3 regions of the Bradyrhizobium sp. 22 genome follow, and region 3 is predicted to be linked to each of the others. Evidence: predicted binding sites of a transcription regulator. Region 3 holds the regulator's gene; each other region holds the start of a gene.
The links. Region 3 encodes PhoB, which activates phosphate uptake and scavenging genes when phosphate is short. Its sites were predicted from a motif close to TGTCATNNANCTGTCAT; they were not measured.

Region 1 (7,902 bases), 230 kb from region 3:
TCGCCTCCTCCGTCGCCGTGGTGGTGGCGACGCCCGCGGTCTTGGCGAAGAATTTCCGGATCGAGATCGCGTTGGTGGTGTCGTCGGAGCCTTGGTCGATCACCTTGAGCACGTCGGAAGGCCCCAGGATCGCGGCAGTCACCTGCACGCCGCCGGTGCCCCAGCCATAGGGCATCGGCATCTCGCGGCTGGCGAACGGCACCTGATAGCCGGGGATCGCGATCGCCTTGAGGATGGCGCGGCGGATCATCCGCTTGGTCTGCTCGTCGAGATAGGCGAAATTATAGGCCGGCGCGTTCATTCCGCGGCCTCCTTCATGGCATCGGGCGTTTGTACCTCCGCGAACTCCTTCCGCAGCTTGCGCAGCAGGCCGAGTTCGGACTGGAAGTCGACATAATGCGGCAGCTTCAGGTGCTCGACGAAGCCTGTCGCCTGGACGTTGTCCGAATGCGACATCACGAACTCTTCGTCCTGCGCGGGGGCACGCACCTCCTCGCCGAGCTCGCGGGCGCGCAGCGCGCGATCGACCAGCGCCATCGACATGGTCTTGCGCTCGCTCTGGCCGAAGGCGAGGCCATAGCCGCGGGTGAAGCACGGCGCCTCGGTCGCGGAGCCCTTGAACTGGTTGACCATCTGGCACTCGGTGAGCTCGATGGCGCCGAGCGGCACGGCAAAGCCGGCGTCTTCCGCGAAGAACTCGACCTCGACCTCGCCGAAGCGAATCTCGCCGGCGAAGGGATGGTTGCGGCCGTAGCCGCGCTGGGTGGAATAGCCCATCGCCAGCAGGAATCCTTCGTCGCCGCGCGCCAGATTCTGCAGCCGCAGGTCGCGGTCCGCCGGAAAATTCAGCGGCTCGCGGGTGAGATCGCCGACGCCGGCGCCCTCCCCCGCCTGCGGCGAGGATTCGATCAAGCCGTCGCGGCCGAGAATGTCCGTCACGCGCGGCGTCGGGGCGGTGGAGGCATCGGCGGTGGCCGGCGTCTCCGGCGCAAATCCCTGCGCGAGCGAGGGATCGAGCAGGCGGTGCGTGTAGTCGAAGGTGGGGCCGAGGATCTGGCCGGCGGGAATATCCTTGAAGGTCGAGGACACCCGCCGCTGCACCCGCATCGCACCAGTGTCGACCGGCTCGCTGGCGCCGAAACGCGGCAGCGTGGCGCGGAAGGCGCGAACCAAAAAGATCGCCTCGATCAGATCGCCGCGCGCCTGCTTGATTGCCAGCGCCGCGAGCTCGCGATCGTAGAGCGAGCCTTCGCTCATGACGCGGTCGACGGCGAGGCCGAGCTGCTCCGAGATCTGGTCGAGCGTGACCTCCGGAACGCTTTGGTCGCCGCGCCGCTTGTGAGCGAGCAGGCGATGGGCGTTGTCGATGGCGCGTTCGCCGCCTTTGACTGCGACATACATGCTTCAGCTTCCCTTGCTCACGACGCGCGTGGTGCGGGGAATCGCGACCACGGCGTCATCGGCGACCAGCACGACATCGATGCCGCGCGGAAACAACGCCTCGTTGACCTGCAGGCGCTCGAACAGATCGAACGGCTTGATCGACGCCTCGAGCCTCGCGGCGCCGTCGATGCCGGGACCGCGCAGCTCGAAGCTGCGGCCTGCGTTGAGGCTCTCCACCTGGAGGATGATCGTGGTGGAGCGATCCGGATATTCGCTGGTCCCGAGCGCGAAGCGTTCGAGCGGCGGAAGTGCGGCGCCGTCACCGATCAGCGCGAAGCTCGCGACCGAGCTATCCTGCACCAAAGGCGCGCCGGTGTGGAATTTCAGCCATTTCGCCGCGTCCGGGCTCGCCGCCATCCGCGCGTCGAGCCAGAGCGGCGTGTCGTGGTCGAACAGCGTCAGCGCGATCGCGGCGGTGCCGCGCATCATCGTATCAGGCGCCCCCGCCATCGGCACGATGCGATGGACCGAGCCAGGCCGCGCCATCGCGTCCATCACCGAGCGAAAGGTCGATTGCGCCGACAGCACCTTGTCGGCGAAACCCGGCGGCAATTCGGCAATCGTGGTCATGATCTCACCCCTCACCGCGCACCATGGTGTAGAAATCAACCTTCGTGGCGGCGGTCTCCGCCGCCGCCTGCTTGCGGCGAATCATAAGCTGCTCGCGCAACGGCGCGATTACATCCCGCTCCACGGCGCCGCCGAAGTCGCGGGACTGCACCAGCGCATCGCACAGCGCGATCAGCCGCGCCTTCTCGCCGTCACGCCCGAGCGTGTAGCCGAAACCGACCTCGCCGCTCGCGAGCTTCACGGCTGCGCGCGACACGGTGGCCTCGCCGAGATTGAAGGGTGCGCCGTCGCCGCCGACCCGGCCGCGCAGCATGACGAGGCCATTTTCCGGCGCGCGCAGATCCTGATGGTCAGGGATGCGTAAGTCGCGGAGGCGGGCGGCGATCTCGCCCGCCTCCGCGTGCGCCAGCACGGCCATCGCGGCCTTGCGCTGGGCTTGCTGGTTGTTGTGCTGGGTCACCCGATTCACCGAACCTTTGACGGAGCTTGCCGCATCGAAGTTGTCTATGATAATAGACAACTTCATACGAGAGCGCCATGACTGTTTCGTGACAAGTGCGTGATTTCTGGGCTAGGCTGACCGGCGATATGAGCATGCAAGACACTGCGTCGTCCGGCGTCGCGCTGTGGCGCCTCGTTGCCGACGGCATCGAGCGCGGCATCGCCGATGGCCGCTTCGCGGCCGGCGACAAATTGCCGGGCGAGATGGAGATCGCCGAAACCTATCGCGTCAACCGCCACACCGTGCGGCGCGCGCTGGCCGCCCTCGCCGAGCGCGGCCTGGTGCGCGCCGAGCGCGGCAGCGGCACCTATGTCGAAGCGCAGAAGCTCGCCTATCCCCTGCGCTCGCGCACGCGCTTCTCCGAGATCGTCGGCGCGGGCGGCCGCGAACCCCATGGGCGGCTGATCGAGGCGACCGACGATATCGCGACGCGCGAGCTCGCGCGGGAGCTGGGACTGAAGACCGGCGCGCCTTTGATGCGGATCGAAGCGATCCGCCTCGCCGACCGCACCCCGATCTGCGTCTCCACCACCTGGCTGTCGGCCGAGCTGTTCCCGAATGCGGGCGCCGTGTTCGCGGCGACGCGCTCGATGACGAAGCTGCTCGCCCATTACGGCGTGCGCGACTATCGCCGCGGCGCGACCCGGATCACCGCCGGCATCGTGGACGCCACCGACGCGGCGCGGCTGGATCTCGCGCTGGGACGCCCGATCCTCGTGGTCGACGCCACCGACCACGATCTCCACGGCAAGCCGCTGATGACCAAGCATTCGCGCTTCGCGGCGGAGCGGGTGGAGTTTCTGGTGGAGTCGTAGCTCCGCGAATATGGCGCCGTAGCAACCATTAAACGGCGCCCGCTTGCCGGTGAGCATGACGCCGTGCTTGCGGCCGTCAAGGCGTGGCCTGGCGGCAGTGGGGCAGGGGTGAGGCCGGCGCGACGGCCAGCCTTGACGGCCGCGGCGCGCGGCGTCTTTGTGAGGGCAGGTCGGGACGAAGAAACGGTGCTTCGGCCGAACAAAGAAACGCGATCAAGTGGCTGGTATGCCGGCGACTTCAGGCAATTTTTTCTGCCAGGGCGTGCCGCGAGCGACGACTGTATTGGCGAAGATCAGCAGCTTTCTGGCACACGCGATCAAGGCGCGTTTGTGCTCCTTGCCGGCTCGGGTCAGCCTTCCGTAGAACGCGATCAGCTGCGGATTCCAGCGGAATGAGGCGGGAAACGCGGCAGCAAAGAGCGCACGTCGCAGTCGGTCACGCCCGCCGGCGATCTGACGAGCGCCGGAGCGATCGCCGCTGTCGTCGTCGTAAGGGGCAATGCCAGCCAGCGCGGCCGCTTGTTCGCGCGTGATCTGACCGATCTCAGGCATCCGCACCAGAATGACCATGGCGGTCTTCAGCCCAATACCGTCGATGCTGTTGATCAAGGCGAGCCGCTTGGCAAGATCGCGATGCTCACGGATTGCGGCGGCCAGTGCCTTCAGTTCGACCCTCTCGCGCTTGGCCAGGCGGGCGATATCTTCCTTCCACAGCTTCTGGAGCCGCATATTGCGGCAGCTCTCGATCCGGTTCTTCAACCGAGCAATGTCCTCCGTGATCTGGTCGATCATCGTCAGATGCTCGGCAAAGGGCTGCAACCGGGGATCCGGAGCTGCGTGGATCTTCTTGACCGCGGCGGTACAGGCTGCAATCAGCGCGGCATCGATCTTGTCATTCTTGGCTCGCTGCAGCTGGAACACGCCATAAGCGCGCACCTGGGCCGGCTGAAACACGACGACCACAAACCGCTGCCGCCGCAGTTCGGCGACGACAGCTTGCTCATAGCCGCCACTCGCCTCGATCCCAACCCGCTTGATCTTGTGCTGCCGCAGCCATTCCACCAACACTTTATGGCCATCCGGCGTGTTGTCGGCCTGAAACCGCTCCGAACCACCATCAAGTGCAACATCGAGCTTACGTTTGCCGGTATCGATCCCGGCACACATCGTGATACGCTTGGCCATCTTCGTCGACCCTCCCTTGTTACGCGAACCTGAAGTTCGTTCAACCATCCGGGTCCCGATGAAGTGCCGATCGCGATCTTGCTACGTCTGACAGCCCTCAAGGCTTCGGTGGGCATCGATCCGATCGAACGGCGACCCAGCTCGGGCGGCCACCCGGGCTGGGCCATTCCTCACGGAACGCCCCATTATAAGCCGGCGCGCTGATACAAAGGTGGGCAAAGCGAAGCGTGCCCACGACCTTGATCATGTCGGAGAAAATCCGTGGGCACGGCGCTGACGCGCCTTTGCCCACCCTACAGCACCTGTGCTCACGCCACCGCCCGTCGTCCAATGATCGCAAAGCGCAGCTTGCCCGAGATGAAATCGATCGCGGCGACCGCGACCAGGATCATCAGGATCAGGAACGACACCCTCTGCCATTCGAGCACGCGGATCTGCTCGGCGAGTTGCAGGCCGATGCCGCCGGCGCCGACGATGCCGATGATGGTCGCCGAGCGGGTGTTGGACTCGATGTAGTATAGCACCTGGCCGGCGATGACGGGCAGCACCTGCGGCATCAGGCCGAAGCGGATCTCGTGCAGGGCACTGCCGCCGGAGGCGCGGATGCCCTCGACCTGCTTCTGATCGGCGCCCTCGATCGCCTCCGAGAACAATTTGCCGAACGCACCGAAATCCGACACGGCGATCGCCAGCACCCCGGCAAACGGCCCGAGGCCCACGACATTGATCCACACCAGCGCCCAGATCAGGGTGTCGACGCCGCGGATCGAATCCAGCACGCGGCGAACCGGGAAGCGCAGGATGCTCGACGGCACCACGTTGCGCGCTGCGAGCAGGCTGACGGGAAGCGCGAACACGGCGGCCAGCGTGGTGCCGAGCAGCGCGATCGACAGCGTCTCGCCGAGCGCCTTGAGATAGACCGGCAGCGAGGAACCGGGATCCGGCGGGATCATCATCAAAGTGATCCAGCCGAGCTGACTGAGGCCGGCGAAGAAGCGCGACGGCGAGAAGTCGAGATCGACCAGGCCGTAAATCAGGATCGCGAACGCCGCGACGATCATCGCCGGCATCGCCAGCCGCGCCGAAGCGGGACGATCGAACACGTCGGGATAGCGGGCGCGAAGCTCTCGCGGATCGACCTCGTGCGGCGTCACGTCCGCGCCTCCTTGCCGAACAGGCGGCCGCGCAGCCAGCCCGTGCTGATGTCGATGAGGAAGACGGTGACGATGATGGTGAGCAGGATGGCGCTGACATCCGAGTAATAGAACTTGCGAATGGCGACGACGAGCTCCTGGCCGATGCCGCCGGCGCCGACGAACCCCATGACGGAGGCCTCGCGGACGTTGATCTCGAAACGCAGCAGCGCGTAGCTGGCATAGCCCGCCGTCACCTGCGGCACCACGGCAAAGCGCATGCACGACAGCCAGCTTGCGCCGGTCGAGCGGATGCCCTCGACCGGCTTCATGTCGGCGTTCTCGACGACCTCCGAGAACAGCTTGCCGAGCGCACCGGTTGAATGGATCGCGATCGCGAGCACGCCGGCCATCGGACCCAGCCCGAAGGCGATCACGAACACCAGCGCGAACACGATGCCCGGAACGGTGCGGGCGAATTCGAGCAGGCGCCGGACGACGAAGCGCAGCCAGGGTGCGGGCGAGGTGTTCTCGGCGGCGAGGAAGTTCAGGCCAAATGCGAGGATCGCGCCGATCAGCGTGCCGACGTAGCTGATCAGCAGGGTCTCGCCCAGCATCTTCAGCCATTTGCGCCAGCCCCAGAGCCACTCGCCGACGTCGGTCCAGACCCGCTGGCCGCTGTCGAGCGTGAAAATGCGGTCGAAATAGCTGACGAAGTTGCCGAAATAGCTGAACAGCGTGCGCAGATTCACTTCCGCGCCGACCGCGGCGAGAACCAGCGCCGCGGCGAACATCGAGGCTCCAAACAGGAGGCGCAGCCGCCTGCGTGCCACCGCCTGCCGATAGGCGGCGTTGAGCACGGCGAGCTGCTGCTCGGGAAGGATCGAAACCGCTGTTGTCATGGGCTTGAGATGAAGTCCCGTCAAAGAAAGAGCCGGGTCGATCGACCCGGCTCCAGTGGTATCGTCGCGATACTCAGGACGCCTTCTTCTTACGCAGGGCGTCGACGAACTTGATCAACTCGATCGTGCCATCCCAATCCTTGGTGGTGGCGGGATGGAAGCCCTTCTTCTGGCCGTCGGAGAGGCGATCGAACGCGGCCTTGTCCTTGGTCGGCGCGTCGAAGAACGCTTTCACAATGGCGGCCTTGGCATCTTCCGGCAGGTCGGAGTTGAAAGCATAGGGACCATTGATGATTGGCGCCGATTTGTGGATGATGCGAAAATCGTCCTTCTTCATCGCCGATCCGTCGGCATTCTTTAGCATGCCCTTGGTCAGCATCTGCGCCAGCGTGGAATCGTCGTCGCTGGTCCATTGGTTGGCGGCAACCTCGACCGTGCCTTGCGCCAGCGCCAGCATCGCGTTCTCGTGGCTGCCGGTGAAGACGACCTTGCCGAAATAGCTGTCGGCGTCATGGATACCCAACTTGTCGAGCTCGAAGCGGGGCACGTTGTTGCCAGAGGTCGAGTTCGGGTCGACCAGGCCGAGATTCTTGCCCTTGAGCTGATCGAGGGTCTTGTAGGGGCTGCTCGCCTTGACGAAGAACACCGAATAATAGCCGGTCGAGCCGTCGGCGTTGACGTCATTGGCGAAGGCCTCGGACTTGACGCCGGTCAGGCGGGCGCGAGCGAACGCGGCCGAGCCGTAGCTCGCGATGTGGATGTTGCCGGCGCGCTGGCCTTCGATCACGGCGGCGTAGTCGTTGGCAATGCGCAACGTGACCTTTACGCCCAGCTCCTTGGAGAGATAGCTCATGAACGGCGCCCAGCGCTCGGTCACGCCGGAGGCGTTCTCGGCCGGCACGACCGCGAAGGTCAGCTCGGGATATTTCGCCTTCCAATCGGCAGCCAGGGCTGAAGTCGTGAACGCGAGCGCGGCGGCGCCGGCGAGGACCAGTCTGCGAGTGATCATGTTACCCTCTTCATCGGTTGGGGTCGGTTGACGCAAAAACTTGCAAAGAAGACTTGCAGCGAAACAGGTTTCGCTCAGGCGGCCGCGGCCGTTCCGAGCGCGGGGACGCCCGCGGGCGCCGGCGCAGGCATGGCGCCCATGACATCGGCGGCTTCGAGATCGTAGAGCTCGCGCGCGACGTGATCGGTCAGCGCGGCCGGCGCGCCGTCGAACACCACGCGGCCCTGCGCCATGCCGATCAGCCGGTCGCAATAGCTGCGGGCGAGGTCGAGCGAATGCAGGTTGCAGAGCACAGTGATGCCGAAATGCTTGTTGATGCGCAAAAGCGCATCCATCACGATCT
Region 2 (7,902 bases), on a different contig from region 3:
GGTTGCGACCGGCGGAAACATCCTTCAAGTCCGCAACCTCGAAGCCTGGTACGGCGAGTCCCACATCCTGCACGGGATCAACTTCGACGTGAACGCGGGCGAGGTCGTCACCCTGCTCGGGCGCAACGGCGCCGGCAAGACGACCACGCTGAAGTCGATCATGGGCATCATCGGCAAGCGTACCGGCTCGGTGAAGTTCAACAACCAGGAGATCATCCGCGCGAGCTCCGACAAGATCGCGCGCATGGGCATCGCGTTCTGCCCGGAAGAGCGGGGCATATTCGCCAGTCTCGACGTGCGCGAGAACTTGATGCTGCCGCCGGTGGTCCGTGAAGGCGGATTGCCGCTCGAACAGATATTCGAGCTGTTTCCGAACCTGAAGGAGCGGCTCAACAGCCAGGGCACCAAGCTGTCCGGCGGCGAGCAGCAGATGCTCGCGATCGCGCGCATCCTGCGCACCGGCGCGAGCTTCCTGATGCTGGACGAGCCGACCGAAGGCCTTGCGCCCGTCATCATCCAGCAGATCGGCCACACCATTGCGCGGCTCAAGAAGGAGGGCTTCACGATCCTCCTGGTCGAGCAGAATTTCCGCTTCGCCTCCACGGTCGCCGACCGCTATTACGTGGTCGAGCATGGCAAGATCATTGACGGATTTTCCAATGCCGAGCTTGCCGCCAACATGGACAAGCTCCACACCTATCTCGGCGTGTAGCTGTGCAGGCCGGACCATCGAGAGTAGCTATTAAAGCCATACTGGGGAGCGGATCATGAAGCACGGCATTTCGGCAATGTTGCTCGGCACAGCCCTGGCCTTCGGTTCGGCAGGTGCCGCGGTCGCGCAGGACAAGAACATCAAGATCGGCGTGCTGACCGACAATTCGGGACTCTATGCCGACCTCGGCGGTCCCGGCTCGACCGTCGCCGCGCAGATGGCGATCGAGGATTCCGGCCTCGCGGCCAAGGGCTGGAAGCTCGACCTGATCTCCGCGGACCATCAGAACAAGCCCGACATCGGCTCCACGATCGCCCGGCAATGGATCGACGTCGAGAAGGTCGACATCTTCATGGATGTCCTCAACTCCGGCGTTGCGCTGGCGGTCAACAATGTCGTCAAGGAGAAGAATTCCATCCTGATCGACACCGGCGCAGCGACGTCGGATCTCACCAACGCGCAGTGCTCGCCGAACACGGTCCACTGGGTCTATGACACCTACATGCTGGCCAACAGCACGGGGCAGGCGCTGGTGAAGTCGGGCGGCGACACTTGGTACTTCCTGACCGCGGACTACGCCTTCGGCCATGCCCTCGAGCGCGACACTGCCGCGGTCGTGCTGAAATCGGGCGGCAAGGTGATCGGCAACGTCAAGCATCCCCTCAATACCGCCGACTTCTCGTCGTTCCTGCTTCAAGCGCAAGCGTCCAAAGCCAAGATCATCGGCATGGCGAATGCCGGCGGCGACACCACCAACACGATCAAGCAGGCGGCGGAGTTCGGCATCGTCTCCGGCGGCCAGAAGCTTGCGGGCCTGCTGCTCTTCATCACCGACGTGCACGCGCTCGGCCTGAAGGTGGCGCAGGGCCTGAACTTCACCGAGACCTTCTATTGGGACATGAACGACGGGACGCGCGCGTTCTCCAAGCGCTTCTCCGAGCGCATGAAGAACAAGGCGATGCCTTCGATGGTGCAGGCCGGCGTCTATTCGGGCCTGCTGCACTATTTCAAGGCGCTGGAGGCCATGGGTGGCAATCCGCATGACGGCGCCAAGGTCGTCGCCAAGATGAAGGAGATGCCGACGGACGACGCGCTGTTCGGCAAGGGCACGATCCGCGCCGACGGCCGCAAGCTGCATCCGGCCTATCTCTTCGAGGTGAAGAAGCCCGAGGAATCCAAGGGGCCGTGGGACTATTACAAGCTGATCGGCACGACCCCCGGCGAGCAGGCTTTCCGGCCGCTGTCGGAAAGCGCCTGTCCGCTGGTGAAGAAGTGAGTTGGCCGCGCCCGCGGGCGCGGCAGAATGAATTGGCATAACGCGACCGGGTACGAGATTGATCGATGCAGGCTCTTTACGCTCAGCTACTGGTGGGACTGATCAACGGCTCGTTCTACGCGCTGCTCAGTCTCGGGCTTGCCGTGATCTTCGGCATGCTCAACATCATCAATTTCGCCCATGGCGCGCTCTACATGATGGGCGCCTTCGTCGCCTATTTCCTGCTGAACCTCGGCGGCATCAATTATTGGTGGGCGCTGCTGCTTGCGCCCATCATCGTCGGCATCTTCGGCATGATCCTCGAGCGGACCATGCTGCAATGGCTGACCGGGCTCGATCATCTCTACGGCCTGCTCCTGACCTTCGGCATCGCGCTGATCGTGCAGGGCGTGTTCCAAAACTATTTCGGCTCGTCCGGCCTGCCTTACGCCATTCCGGACCAGCTCAAGGGCGGCATGAATCTCGGCTTCATGTTCCTGCCGATCTATCGCGGCTGGGTGGTCGTGTTCTCGCTGGTCGTGTGCCTTGCGACCTGGTTCCTGATCGAGAAGACCCAACTCGGCGCATATTTGCGCGCCGCCACTGAAAATCCGACCCTGGTGCGCGCGTTCGGCATCAACGTGCCGCGCATGATCACGCTCACTTACGGTCTCGGCGTGGGCCTCGCCGCGCTCGCCGGCGTGCTCTCGGCGCCGATCAACCAGGTGCGGCCGCTGATGGGCGCCGACCTCATCATCGTCGTGTTCGCAGTGGTCGTGATCGGCGGCATGGGATCGATCATGGGCTCCATCATCACCGGCTTCGCGCTCGGGGTGATCGAGGGTCTGACCAAATATTTCTACCCCGAGGCCTCCAACACCGTCGTGTTCGTGCTGATGGTGCTGGTGCTCTTGGTGAAGCCAACGGGATTGACGGGAAGGGCGGCCTGATATGACAACCCTGACGGACGACACGCTGCCGGTGACCCCTCGCGCGATGCGCGACGAGATGATCGTTTTCGTGGTGATGGCGCTGCTGCTCGCGACGGTGCCGTTCACGGGCGTCTACCCGTTCTTCGTCATGCAGGCGCTGTGCTTTGCGCTGCTCGCCTGTGCCTTCAACCTCTTGATCGGCTATGGCGGCCTGCTGTCGTTCGGCCACGCGATGTTCCTGGGCACCGCCGGCTATTGCAGCGCGCATGCGCTGAAAGTGTGGGCCTTGCCGCCCGAGCTCGGCATCCTCGTCGGCATCGCCGCGGCGTTCGCGCTCTCGCTCATCACCGGCTACATCTCGATCCGCCGCCAGGGCATCTACTTCTCGATGATCACGCTGGCGCTGTCGCAGCTCTTGTACTTCATCTACCTCCAGGCCCCGTTCACCCACGGTGAGGACGGCATCCAGGGCATTCCGCAGGGACACATGTTCGGCATCTTCGATCTGTCGAAGCCGACGGTGCTGTATTACGTCGTGCTGGCCGGGTTTCTCGCCGGCTTCCTCCTGATCTTCCGCATCATCAACTCGCCGTTCGGCGAGGTGCTGAAGGCGATCCGCGAGAACGAGCCGCGGGCGATCTCGCTCGGCTACCGGACCGACCAGTACAAGTTCCTGGCCTTCGTGCTTTCAGGCACGCTGGCCGGTTTTGCCGGTGCGCTGAAAGTGTTCGTGGCGCAGAACGCCTCGCTCACCGATGTCCATTGGTCGATGTCCGGCGAGGTCGTGCTGATGACGCTGGTCGGCGGCCTCGGCACCATCTTCGGCCCCGTGGTCGGCGCCTTCGTCATCATCGCCATGCAGCAATATCTGGCGGGTTTCGGCCAATGGGTGACGGTGATCCAGGGCGCGATCTTCGTGGTCTGCGTGCTCACCTTCCGCCGCGGCGTCGTCGGTGAAATCGCGCATTACTTCCGCAGATCACTCTAAGTAATTGATTTAAGGTCAATTTACTTGCCGCGTGAAAGCGGTGGATGATCCGGCTCCGCGGGCGTGAGATGACACGCACGCGGCGCGAAAATGGTTTATGACAGTTCGATGACGGCCCCTCGGGCCGGGCCATTTTCCAACCGGTAGCCACTCCCCATGATGCGATGGTTTCGTGCTTTCCTGCCCAAGGAAGAACGGTTCTTCGACCTGTTCGACCGACATGCCCAGACGGTGATCCAGGGCTCGATCGCGCTCCAGGGCATGCTCAACGGGGGCGAGGAGACGCCGGTCTATTGCCAGCGCGTCAACCAGTTCGAGAACGACGCCGACAACATCACCCGCGAGGTGCTGACGGCGGTGCGCCGCACCTTCATCACACCGTTCGACCGCGGCGACATCAAGAACCTGATCACCTCGCTGGACGACGCCATCGACCAGATGCAGCAGACCGCCAAGGCCGTGATGCTGTTCGAGGTCCGCACTTTCGAGCCGCCGATGCGTGAGATCGGCGGGCTTCTGATCGAATGCGCCAATCTGGTCGGCCGTGCACTGCCGCTGATGCAATCGATCGGCCCGAACGTGGCCATGCTCACCGCGATCACGGAAGAGCTGGGCAAGCTGGAGGGCCGCGTCGACGATCTCCACGACATCGGGCTGAAGGAGCTGTTCCTCAAGCACCGCGACGGCAATGCGATGGACTTCATCGTCGGCGTCGAGATCTACGACCACCTTGAGAAGGTGGCCGACCGTTTCGACGACGTCGCGAACGAGATCAACAGCATCGTCATCGAGCAGGTGTAGCGCATGATCCGGAAAAGTGTGCAGCGGTTTTCCGCTCAGATCATGCGCAAGCTTTAGTAGGGCCTTGCCGTGGATGCAGCGTTGGGTCTTCCCATCCTGGTCGGCTTGATCGCCGTCGCGCTGCTGTTCGACTTCCTGAACGGCCTGCACGACGCCGCCAATTCGATCGCCACCATCGTCTCCACCCGCGTGCTGCGGCCGCAATTCGCGGTGTTCTGGGCCGCGTTCTTCAACTTCATCGCCTTCATGGTGTTCGGGCTGCACGTCGCCCAGACCATTGGCACCGGCATCATCGATCCCGCGATCGTCGATCCCCAGGTGATCTTCGCCGCGCTGGTCGGCGCCATCGTCTGGAACCTGGTGACCTGGGCGCTCGGCATCCCGTCCTCGTCCTCGCACGCGCTGATCGGCGGGCTCGTCGGCGGCGGTATGGCCAAGGCCGGGATCTCGGCTGCGGTGTGGACTGGATTGTCCAAGACGGTGCTGGCGATCGTGCTGTCGCCGCTGGTCGGCTTCCTGCTCGCGATGATGCTGGTGGCGATCGTGTCCTGGGCCTCGGTGCGCTCGACGCCATTCGCGGTCGATCGCGCCTTCCGCATCCTGCAGTTCGCCTCCGCCTCGCTTTATTCGCTCGGCCATGGCGGCAACGACGCGCAGAAGACCATGGGCATCATCGCCGTGCTGCTGTATTCGCAGGGCCATCTCGGCAGCGACTTCTCCGTGCCGTTCTGGGTGGTGCTGTCGTGCCAGGCGGCGATGGCGCTGGGCACCTTGATGGGCGGCTGGCGCATCGTCCGCACCATGGGCCTGCGCATCACCAAGCTGACGCCGATGCAGGGCTTCTGCGCCGAGACGGGCGGCGCGGCGACCCTTTTCATGGCGACCTTCCTCGGAGTCCCGGTCTCGACCACGCACACCATCACCGGCGCCATCGTCGGCGTCGGCGCGGCCCGTCGCGTCTCGGCGGTGCGCTGGAACGTGGCAAGCTCGATCGTCTATGCCTGGGTGATCACGATTCCGGCGTCGGGCATCGTCGCGGCGCTGACCTGGTGGGCGGTCCAGCTCTTCGTCAAGTGACGAGCTTCAGCCCGACGATCCCGGCGACGATCAGGCCGATGCTGGCAAGCCGCAGCGCCGTGGCCGGCTCCCCGAACAGGACGATGCCCAGCGTCGCGGTGCCGACCGCGCCGATCCCGGTCCACACCGCATAGGCGGTTCCCACCGGCAGCGATTTGAGCGCGAGGCCGAGCAGGACGACGCTGCCGGCCATGGCCGCCAGCGTGACGACGGACGGAACAAGCCTGGTAAAACCCTCGGTGTATTTCAGGCCGATCGCCCAGGTGATCTCGAGAAGCCCGGCGACGAACAGGATGCTCCAGGCCATGACGACCCTCCATTCAGGCAGGGTCGTCCCCGCGGCTGAGGTGCTGAGAAACGGAAGGCCGTCCTTCCCGAAAGGCGATATGGGGCTGGCCGAATGGCTCTGCAATCACCAAATGAGGCTTGATCAGGCCCGTTTTCCCTGCCACACGCTCCCGCCATGTCCGACATCGCCATCACCACAGCCGAATCGCCGGCCCGTTCCCCGCTTGCCGCTGAAGTGGCGCGGCGGCGCACCTTTGCGATCATCTCGCATCCCGACGCCGGCAAGACCACGCTGACCGAGAAGCTGCTGCTGTTCGGCGGCGCCATCAATCTCGCCGGCCAGGTCAAGGCCAAGGGCGAGCGGCGCAACACCCGCTCCGACTGGATGAAGATCGAGCGCGAGCGCGGCATCTCGGTCGTGACCTCGGTGATGACCTTCGAGTTCGAGGGCCTCGTCTTCAACCTGCTGGATACGCCGGGCCACGAGGACTTTTCGGAAGACACCTATCGCACGCTCACCGCGGTCGATTCCGCCGTCATGGTGATCGACGCCGCCAAGGGCATCGAGGCGCGCACCCGCAAGCTGTTCGAGGTGTGCCGCCTGCGCGACATCCCGATCATCACCTTCATCAACAAGATGGACCGCGAGAGCCGCGACGTGTTCGAGCTGCTCGACGAGATCGAGAAGACGCTGGCGCTCGATACCACGCCGATGACCTGGCCGGTCGGCCGCGGCCGCGACTTCCTCGGCACCTACGACGTCGTCAATGGCGGCGTGCGCCTGCTCGAAGGCGGCGGCGCCAAGACCGGTGCGGCGCAGCAGATCGCAATCGAGGAGCTCGCCAAGCTCAACGCCAATCTCGACGTCGCTGCCGTGAAGGACGAGCTCGAGCTCGTCACGGCGGCATCAAAGCCGTTCGAGCTCGAGGCGTTCCGCGAAGGCCATCTGACGCCGGTCTATTTCGGCAGCGCGCTGCGCAATTTCGGCGTCGGCGACCTCCTGGAAGGCCTCGGCAAGTTCGCGCCCTCGCCGCGCGCGCAGGACAGCGACCAGCGCAGGGTCGAGGCCACCGATCCGCGCATGAGCGCCTTCGTGTTCAAGATCCAGGCCAACATGGATCCGAACCACCGTGACCGCATCGCGTTCGCGCGCCTCTGCTCCGGCAAGCTCAGCCGCGGCATGAAGGCCAAGCTGGTGCGCACCGGCAAGAGCATGCCGCTGTCGAGCCCGCAATTCTTCTTCGCCCAGGACCGCTCGGTCGCGGACGAAGCCTTCGCCGGCGACGTCGTCGGCATTCCCAATCACGGCACGCTGCGCATCGGCGACACCCTGACCGAGGGCGAGGATTTCAACTTCGTCGGCGTGCCGAGCTTCGCGCCGGAAATCGTCCGCCGGGTGCGGCTCACCGACGCGATGAAGGCCAAGAAGCTGAAGGAAGCGCTGCAGCAGATGTCGGAAGAGGGCGTCGTGCAGGTGTTCCGCCCGCGCGACGGCGCGCCGGCATTGGTCGGCGTCGTCGGCGCCCTGCAGCTCGACGTGCTGAAGGCGCGGCTCGAGGCGGAATATTCATTGCCCGTCGAGTTCGAGGTCAGCGAATTTCAGCTGGCGCGCTGGGTCTCCTCGCAGGACCGCAAGAAGCTCGATGCCTTCATCGCCGCCAACACCTCCAGTATCGCCGACGACGTCGACGGCGATCCGGTGTATCTCGCCCGGAACGAGTTCTATCTCGGCTACACCAAGGAGCGCGCCGAGGGCATCGAGTTCACCAACGTCAAAGACGTCAAGAAGAAGGGGTAGCGGGGCGCGTTGTGGCCCCGCGGTTAGCTACACACTGTCATTCCCCGCGAA
Region 3 (7,902 bases):
AGGTGTCGGTGACGACGCAATCGGCGCCGCGCACGGCGGCTTCCGGATCGGTGCCGAGCACGATCGGCGCGCCGGTCGCCTTGATCCAGTCGCGCATCGCCTTTTTCGGCGCGAGCTCCGGAGGGGTGGCGACGTTGAGCTGGAACTTGAAGCGCTCGGCGGCGTGCGCCCAGGACGCCAGAACGTTGTTGTCGTCACCGGTCCAGGCCACCGTCTTGCCCTCGATCGGGCCGCGATGCTCCTCAAAGGTCATGAGGTCGGCCATCACCTGGCAGGGATGCGAGCGCCGCGTCAGGCCGTTGATGACGGGCACGGTGGCGTTGGCCGCAAGCTCCAGCAACGCATCGTGATTGAGGATGCGGATCATGATGGCGTCGACATAGCGCGACAGCACGCGCGCGGTGTCGGCGATGGTCTCGCCGCGGCCGAGCTGCATCTCGGCACCGGTGAGCATGATCGCCTCGCCGCCGAGCTGGCGCATGCCGACGTCGAACGACACCCGGGTCCGCGTCGAGGGTCGCTCGAAGATCATCGCCAGCGTCTTGCCCTCGAGCGGCCGGACCGGCTGATGCGCCTTCTGCTTCGCCTTCATCGCGCTCGACGCGGCGAGCATGCGCTTGAGCTCCGACAGCGGGAGCTCGTTGATGTCGAGGAAGTGCTTCGGCGTCTTGGTCGGCGACTTGCTCATCAGCTTGCCGCCCGCTTGCTCTGGCCGGCCGACAATGCGGCGCAGGCACGCTCCAGCCGTCCGACGCTGTCCTCGATCTCGGCTTCGGTGACGATCAAGGGCGGCAGGAAGCGCACGACATTGTCGCCGGCCCCGACGGTCAGGAGCTTTTCGTCGCGCAAGGTGGCGACCAGGTCACCCGAGGGCACGACGGCCTTGATGCCGATCAGGAGGCCCTCGCCGCGCACCTCGCTGACGATGTCGGGGTGACGGTCGATCACGGAGGCGAGCTTCTGCTTGAGCAGCAGCGACATCTTCTGCACGTGGTCGAAGAAGCCGGGCTTGAGCATGACGTCGAGCACGGCGTTGGCTGCGGAGATCGCCAGCGGATTGCCGCCGAAGGTCGAGCCGTGCGAGCCGGGCCCCATGCCGGCCGCCGCGTCCGCGGTCGCCAGCACGGCGCCGATCGGGAAGCCGCCGCCGAGCGCCTTCGCCAGCGACATCACGTCGGGCGTGACGCCGGTGCGCCGATACGCGAACAGATCGCCGGCACGGCCCATGCCGGTCTGCACCTCGTCGAAGGCGAGCAGCAGGCCCTTCTCGTCGCAAAGCTGGCGCAACGCCTTGAGGAAAGCGGGCGGTGCCGAACGCACGCCGCCCTCGCCCTGGATCGGCTCGATCAGGATACCGGCGGTGTCGGGGCCGATCGCCTTCTTGACGGCTTCGAGGTCGCCATGCGGCACCTGGTCGAAGCCATCCATCGGCGGACCGAACCCTTCGAGATATTTTGCCGATCCGGTCGCAGCGAGCGTCGCCAGCGTGCGGCCGTGGAAGGCGCCTTCGAACGTGATGATGCGGTAACGCTCCGGGTGCCCCTTGGAGAAGTGATGATGGCGCACCAGCTTGATCACGCCCTCCAGCGCCTCGGCGCCGGAATTGCAGAAGAACACCAGGTCGGCAAAACTCTCGTGGCACAGGCGCGCGGCGAGCTTCTCGCCGTCCGGGCTCTGGAACAGGTTCGACATGTGCCACAGCTTCGTCGCCTGCTCCTGCAACGCCTCGATCAAATGCGGGTGGCAATGGCCGAGCGCATTGACGGCGACGCCCGAGGTGAAATCGAGATAGCGATCGCCATTGGTCGCGATCAGCCAGCAGCCTTCGCCGCGCTCGAAACCGAGGTTGGCCCTGGCGAAAACGGGGAGCAAATGCGGGGCTGCGCTGTTAGTCATGACGGCCACATGATGTTGCGGACGGTGTGAGGCGTGCATTGCGCAACGCACCATCCACCGGCCCGGAAAACGAAACGTGCCGCCTTTTAAGGGCGGCACGCACAACTATCTTAGGCCTGGTGAAACGGGTGTCAATGCCGCCCGAAAGCCCCAGGAAACGGTGGTGAAACGGTGATTCCGTAGTCTTGCGGTGGCGATTTTGCGGGTTTTTCACCACGGAACATGTGGAAGCGAGTCGGCGGACTCTTGCGCGCGAGTCACGCCATATTGTAGCGTTTGGCTTGTCAGATACGACATCTCGTGCGGCAGTTCTGATCCCAAGAGTCCTCATGTACCGGCGTAAACGTTCGGGCGTCAGTTGCGCGCCCGGCGAGCCCTAAGGGATTCGAGCGGCACGGGTTTTTCGAGGCTTAGGCATTCGCCGCACGGACCGCCAGGATGGCAACCGCGCGGCGAGGGAAAGGGTGCAATGACGGTTTTGACCTGGTCCGACGATCGCGTCGAGCAGCTGAAAAAGCTCTGGGAGGCCGGATTGTCGGCCAGCCAGATCGCAGCAGAGCTCGGCAATGTGACCCGCAATGCCGTGATCGGCAAAGTGCACAGGCTCGGCCTGTCCGGCCGCGCCAAGAGCCCTTCGTCGGCCGCGCCCCGGCCGCGCAAGGCGCGTCCCGCCCAGCACATGATGCGGGTGAGCCGCCCGATCGCGCGCGGCAACACCGCGCTGGCGCAGGCCTTCGAGGTCGAGGTCGAGGCCGAACCCGTCACCTACGACAACGTGGTGCCGATGAGCCAGCGGCTGTCGCTGCTCGAATTGAACGAGGCGACCTGCCACTGGCCGGTCGGCGATCCCTCGAGCCCGGATTTCTTCTTCTGCGGCGGCAAGGCGCTGTCCGGCCTGCCCTATTGCGCCCAGCACTCGCGCGTGGCGTATCAGCCGGCGGCGGATCGCCGCCGCGCGGCACCGAAGCCGACGCGCTGAGCGAGATTTAGCTGATCGTAAAGACGGCAGCCGTCACACGACGGCGCCTCAACCAACTCGGTGTCATCCCCGCGAACGCGGGGATCCATAACCACAGGGCGCAATTGTTGCGCGAGATGGTGACTTCGAGTCTTCGCCAAACCACGTCCTATGATTATGGGTCCCGGGCTCGCGCTGCGCGCGCCCCGGGATGACGGCCGAGCTCGCCAAACCAGCTCTCGCTGGAGCTTTACGTCTGCTCCGCCTTGGCGAAGCGATCGTCCAGCGCGTAGCCGGCGCCGCGGACGGTGCGGATCGGATCCTGCTCGCGGCCGAGATTAAGCAGCTTGCGCAGGCGGCCGATATGGACGTCGACGGTGCGCTCGTCGATGTAGATGTCGCGGCCCCAGACGCTGTCGAGCAGCTGCTCGCGCGAGAACACGCGGCCGGGATGCTCCAGGAAAAACTCCAGCAGGCGATATTCGGTCGGGCCGAGATCGATCGGGCGGCCGGAGCGCGCGACGCGGCGCTTGTCGCGATCGAGCTCGATGTCGCCATAGGCCAGCACGGTCGCGAGCCGCTCCGGACTGGCGCGCCTGAGCAGGCCTTTCACGCGCGCGAGCAGCTCCGGCACAGAGAACGGCTTGACGATGTAATCGTCGGCGCCGGTCGCAAGGCCGCGCACGCGCTCGCTCTCCTCGCCGCGCGCGGTCAGCATGATGATCGGCAGCTGCTTGGTCTCGGGCCGGGTGCGGAGGCGCCGGCACAGCTCGATGCCGGAGAGGCCCGGCAGCATCCAGTCGAGCACGATCAGATCGGGAATGTGTTCCTTGAGGCGGGTGTCGGCGTCGTCGCCGCGCATCACCGTCTCGACGTCATAGCCGTCGCCTTCGAGGTTGTAACGCAGAAGCTCAGTGAGAGCTTCCTCGTCCTCAACCACCATAATGCGTGCGCCCATGTTGTCGTCGCTCCTTGAGGTCTTCAGGTATTCGGGATCGTCGTGGCGAAATTGGTCATGTCGCCCTTCGGCCGCTTGTCGGTGATCGCCTGGCCCTCGATCATGTAGAACACGGTCTCGGCGATGTTGGTGGCGTGGTCGCCGATGCGCTCGATGTTCTTGGCGCAGAACATCAAGTGGATGCAGAACGAGATGTTGCGCGGATCCTCCATCATGTAGGTCAGGAGCTCGCGGAACAGCGAGGTGCAGATCGCGTCGACCTCCTCGTCGCCCTTCCACACCGCCATCGCCGCCGGCAGATCGTGCGCGGCATAGGCATCGAGCACGCTCTTGACCTGCTGCTGCACCAGGTCGGTCATGTGCTCCAGGCCGCGGAACAGCTTGAGCGGATGGAAGTCGGTCTCCAGCGCGGCGACGCGCTTGCCCATGTTCTTGGCGAGGTCGCCGATGCGCTCGAGGTCGGTCGCAACGCGCATGGCGCCGACGATCTCGCGCAGGTCCACCGCCATCGGCTGGCGGCGGGCGATGGTGAGCACGGCGCGTTCCTCGATGCGCTTCTGCAGCGCGTCGAGATCGGCGTCGATGGCGACGACGCGCTGGCCGAGCGCGACGTCGCGGCGGATCAGCGCATCGACGGAATCGACGATCATGCGCTCGGCGATGCCGCCCATCTCGGCGACCAGGCGCGTGAGCTCCTGGAGGTCGGTGTCGAAGGCCTTTGCGGTATGTTCAGTACCCATGTTGCGTCTCCTCAGCCGAACCGGCCGGTGATGTAGTCCTGCGTCCGCCGGTCGGTCGGCGACGTGAAGATCTTGCTGGTGTCGTCGAACTCGATCAGCTCGCCGAGATACATGAAGGCGGTCTTGTCGGAGACGCGCGCCGCCTGCTGCATGTTGTGGGTGACGATCGCGATCGTGTAATTCTCGGACAGCTCCTGGATCAGCTCCTCGACCTTGGCGGTCGAGATCGGGTCGAGCGCCGAGCACGGCTCGTCGAACAGGATCACCTCGGGCCGAACCGCGACGGTGCGGGCGATGCAGAGGCGCTGCTGCTGGCCGCCGGAGAGCGACAGGCCGGAGGCGTTGAGCTTGTCCTTGACCTCGTTCCACAGCGCGCCGCCGCGCAGCGCCTTCTCGACGCGGTCGTCCATCTCGGACTTCGAGATCTTCTCGTAGAGGCGGATGCCGAAGGCGATGTTCTCGTAGATCGTCATCGGGAACGGGGTCGGCTTCTGGAACACCATGCCGACCCGGGCGCGCAGCAGGTTGAGGTCGAGCTTGGGGTCGAGAATGTTGGTGTGGTCGAGCAGCAGCTGGCCGGTGGCGCGCTGGCCCGGATAGAGGTCGTACATCCGGTTGAAGATGCGCAGCAGGGTCGACTTGCCGCAGCCGGACGGGCCGATGAAGGCGGTGACGCGGTTAGTGCCGAGCGCCAGATTGATGTTCTTCAGCGCATGGTGCTCACCGTAGTAGAAGTTGAGGTTGCGCGCGGTGACCTTGGCAGGCGCCTCGGGCAGCGGCTGCGAGCCGGGGTGAACGGTCGGCGCGCTGACGGAAACAGACATTTCACTCATTTTGCAGTCCTCTCGGCACCAAGGATGCGGGCGCCAATGTTCAGGGCAAGCACGGTCAGGGTGATCAGCAGCGCGCCGCTCCAGGCGAGCTGCTTCCAATAGGCATAGGGGCTCTGCACGAAGTTGTTGATGGTGACCGGCAGGTTGGCCATCGTCTTGTCGAGGCCGAGGCTGAAGAACTGGTTGGACAGCGCGGTGAACAGCAGCGGCGCGGTCTCGCCGGCGACGCGCGCCGTGGCGAGCAGCACGCCGGTGATGAGGCCGGAGCGCGCGGCGCGATAGGCGATCCGCTTGATCACCAGCGAGCGCGGCAGGCCCAGCGCGCTGGCGGCTTCGCGCAGCGGGTTCGGCACCAGCAGCAGCATGTCCTCCGTGGTGCGCACCACGACCGGGATCACGATCACGGCGAGCGCCAGCGCACCCGCGATCGCCGAGAAGCCCCGCATCGGCACCACCACCGCGCCGTAGATGAACAGGCCGATGATGATCGAGGGCGCCGACAGCAGGATGTCGTTGATGAAGCGGATCACCGAGGTCAGCTTGTCGTTGCGGCCGTACTCGGCAAGATAGGTGCCGGCGAACAGGCCGAGCGGCGCGCCGATGCCGACGCCGATCACGGTCATGATGACCGAGCCGACGATGGCGTTGCGCAGGCCGCCCTCGGTCGAGCCCGGCGGCGGCGTGTCCGCGGTGAAGATCTGCACGTTGAGGCCGCTGAGGCCGTTGTAGAGCAGCGTGACCAGGATCAGCGCGAGCCAGGTGACGCCGAAGGCGGCGGCGGCGATGCAGAGGCCGCGGATGACGACGTCCCAGCGGCGGCGGCGTGCATAGATCGGATTCATGGCTTCACTTCCCCGCCTTGGTTTCCAGGCGCATCAGCATCAGCCGCGCGGCCGCGAGCACGAAGAACGTCAGCACGAACAGCAGCAGGCCGAGCAGGATCAGGCCGGACTGGTGCAGGCCGTCGCTCTCGGCGAACTCGGATGCGATCGCCGCCGAGATCGTCGTGCCCGGCGCGAAGATCGAGGAGGAGATGCGGAACGAATTGCCGATGATGAAGGTCACCGCCATGGTCTCGCCGAGCGCGCGGCCCAGCGCCAGCATGACGCCGCCGATGATGCCGACGCGGGTGTAGGGGATCACCACGCTGCGGACGACCTCCCAGGTGGTGCAGCCGACGCCGTAGGCGGCTTCCTTCAGGACCGGCGGCACCGTCTTGAACACGTCGACCGAGATCGAGGTGATGAAGGGCAGCACCATGATGGCGAGGATCAGCGCGGCGTTGAACAGGCTGAGATAGGACGGGGGACCCGCGAAGATCGCGCCCAGCACCGGGACGCCGTCGAACACCCTGATCATGAACGGCTGGAAGGTGTTGGCCAGGAACGGGCCCAGCACAAAGAAGCCCCACATGCCGTAGATGATCGAGGGAATTCCGGCGAGCAGCTCGATCGCCATGCCGATCGGGCGGCGCAACCATTGCGGACAGAGCTCGGTGAGGAAGATCGCAATGCCGAGACCGACCGGAATGGCGATCAGCATGGCGATGAAGGAGGTGACGAGCGTGCCGTACATCGGCCCGAGCGCGCCGAGCACGGGCGGATCGGCCGACGGCGCCCAGCGCTGCGTCCACAGGAAGGAGAGGCCGTATTCCTTGATCGCCGGGAACGCGCCGATGACAAGCGACATGATGATGCCGCCGAGAATGAGCAGCACCGAGATCGCGGAGAGCCGCGTGATCCAGTAGAAGGTGACGTCGCCGAGCTTGAACGCGCCCAAGGCCTTGGCACGGTCATACGGTCCGGCATCGTCGATTACATCGCTCTGAACGGCCATCTCTGCCACGCCGATCCCCTGTACCCGTTATATACGCTTTTGCTGGTCTCGTGCCCCGGATGCGACGCAGCGCGAAGCGCTGCTGATCCGGGGCCCAGTTCTTGGAGGTGCCGGCTCTGCGGAGCAGCACACTGGACGATGCTTCGCATCGCCAGGGCTGCACCGCGTCCGGGACACGAGAGGGGAGCGCCTAGCTCTTGATCTCGGCAGCCCAGGTCTTCTCGATCTGCTTGACGACCGTGTCGGGCATCGGGATGTAGTCGAGATCCTCCGCCATCTTGTCGCCCTTCTCGAACGCCCACTTGAAGAACTTGATGGCTTCCTGGGACGCCGCCTTGTCGGTCGCATCCTTGTGCATCAGGATGAAGGTCGCGCCGGTAATCGGCCACGAGGCTTCGCCGGGCTGGTCGGTCAGGATCACGTAGTAGTTCTTGGAACCGGCCCAGTCGGCGTTGGCGGCAGCAGCCTGGAAGGCCGCAACGGTCGGCTGCACGGTCTTGCCGGCCTTGTTGATCAGGGCGCCGTAGGTCAGCTTGTTCTGCTTGGCATAGGCGTACTCGACATAGCCGATCGAGTTCTTGGTCTGGCTGACATTGCCTGCGACGCCTTCATTGCCCTTGGCGCCAACACCCGTCGGCCACTCGACCGCAGTACCGGCACCGACCTTGCTCTTCCACTCGG

Region 1: phnF (phosphonate metabolism transcriptional regulator PhnF) is a predicted target of PhoB. The motif match lies at 2,551-2,567, and genes of this name have one in related genera.
Region 2: K410_RS0122010 (DUF47 domain-containing protein) is a predicted target of PhoB. The motif match lies at 3,985-4,001, and genes of this name have one in related genera.

Annotation. Positions count from the first base shown of each region.
Region 1 is NZ_KI519400.1:1,538,240-1,546,141, forward strand. It holds gene K410_RS0132605 (alpha-D-ribose 1-methylphosphonate 5-phosphate C-P-lyase PhnJ) at 1-301, opposite strand, end outside; gene K410_RS0132610 (carbon-phosphorus lyase complex subunit) at 298-1,401, opposite strand; gene phnH (phosphonate C-P lyase system protein PhnH) at 1,405-2,013, opposite strand; gene phnG (phosphonate C-P lyase system protein PhnG) at 2,018-2,482, opposite strand; gene phnF (phosphonate metabolism transcriptional regulator PhnF) at 2,602-3,330, shown strand; gene K410_RS0132630 (IS110 family RNA-guided transposase) at 3,544-4,515, opposite strand; gene phnE (phosphonate ABC transporter, permease protein PhnE) at 4,824-5,669, opposite strand; gene phnE (phosphonate ABC transporter, permease protein PhnE) at 5,666-6,550, opposite strand; gene phnD (phosphonate ABC transporter substrate-binding protein) at 6,624-7,559, opposite strand; gene phnC (phosphonate ABC transporter ATP-binding protein) at 7,634-7,902, opposite strand, start outside.
Region 2 is NZ_KI519399.1:4,314,684-4,322,585, reverse strand. It holds gene K410_RS0122030 (ABC transporter ATP-binding protein) at 1-712, shown strand, start outside; gene K410_RS0122025 (ABC transporter substrate-binding protein) at 768-1,988, shown strand; gene K410_RS0122020 (branched-chain amino acid ABC transporter permease) at 2,054-2,917, shown strand; gene K410_RS0122015 (branched-chain amino acid ABC transporter permease) at 2,919-3,887, shown strand; gene K410_RS0122010 (DUF47 domain-containing protein) at 4,044-4,688, shown strand; gene K410_RS0122005 (inorganic phosphate transporter) at 4,758-5,765, shown strand; gene sugE (quaternary ammonium compound efflux SMR transporter SugE) at 5,758-6,072, opposite strand; gene K410_RS0121995 (peptide chain release factor 3) at 6,229-7,851, shown strand.
Region 3 is NZ_KI519400.1:1,768,150-1,776,051, forward strand. It holds gene argF (ornithine carbamoyltransferase) at 1-688, opposite strand, end outside; gene K410_RS0133790 (aspartate aminotransferase family protein) at 688-1,896, opposite strand; gene K410_RS0133795 (GcrA family cell cycle regulator) at 2,366-2,875, shown strand; gene phoB (phosphate regulon transcriptional regulator PhoB) at 3,105-3,812, opposite strand; gene phoU (phosphate signaling complex protein PhoU) at 3,836-4,552, opposite strand; gene pstB (phosphate ABC transporter ATP-binding protein PstB) at 4,564-5,385, opposite strand; gene pstA (phosphate ABC transporter permease PstA) at 5,382-6,227, opposite strand; gene pstC (phosphate ABC transporter permease subunit PstC) at 6,232-7,221, opposite strand; gene pstS (phosphate ABC transporter substrate-binding protein PstS) at 7,412-7,902, opposite strand, start outside.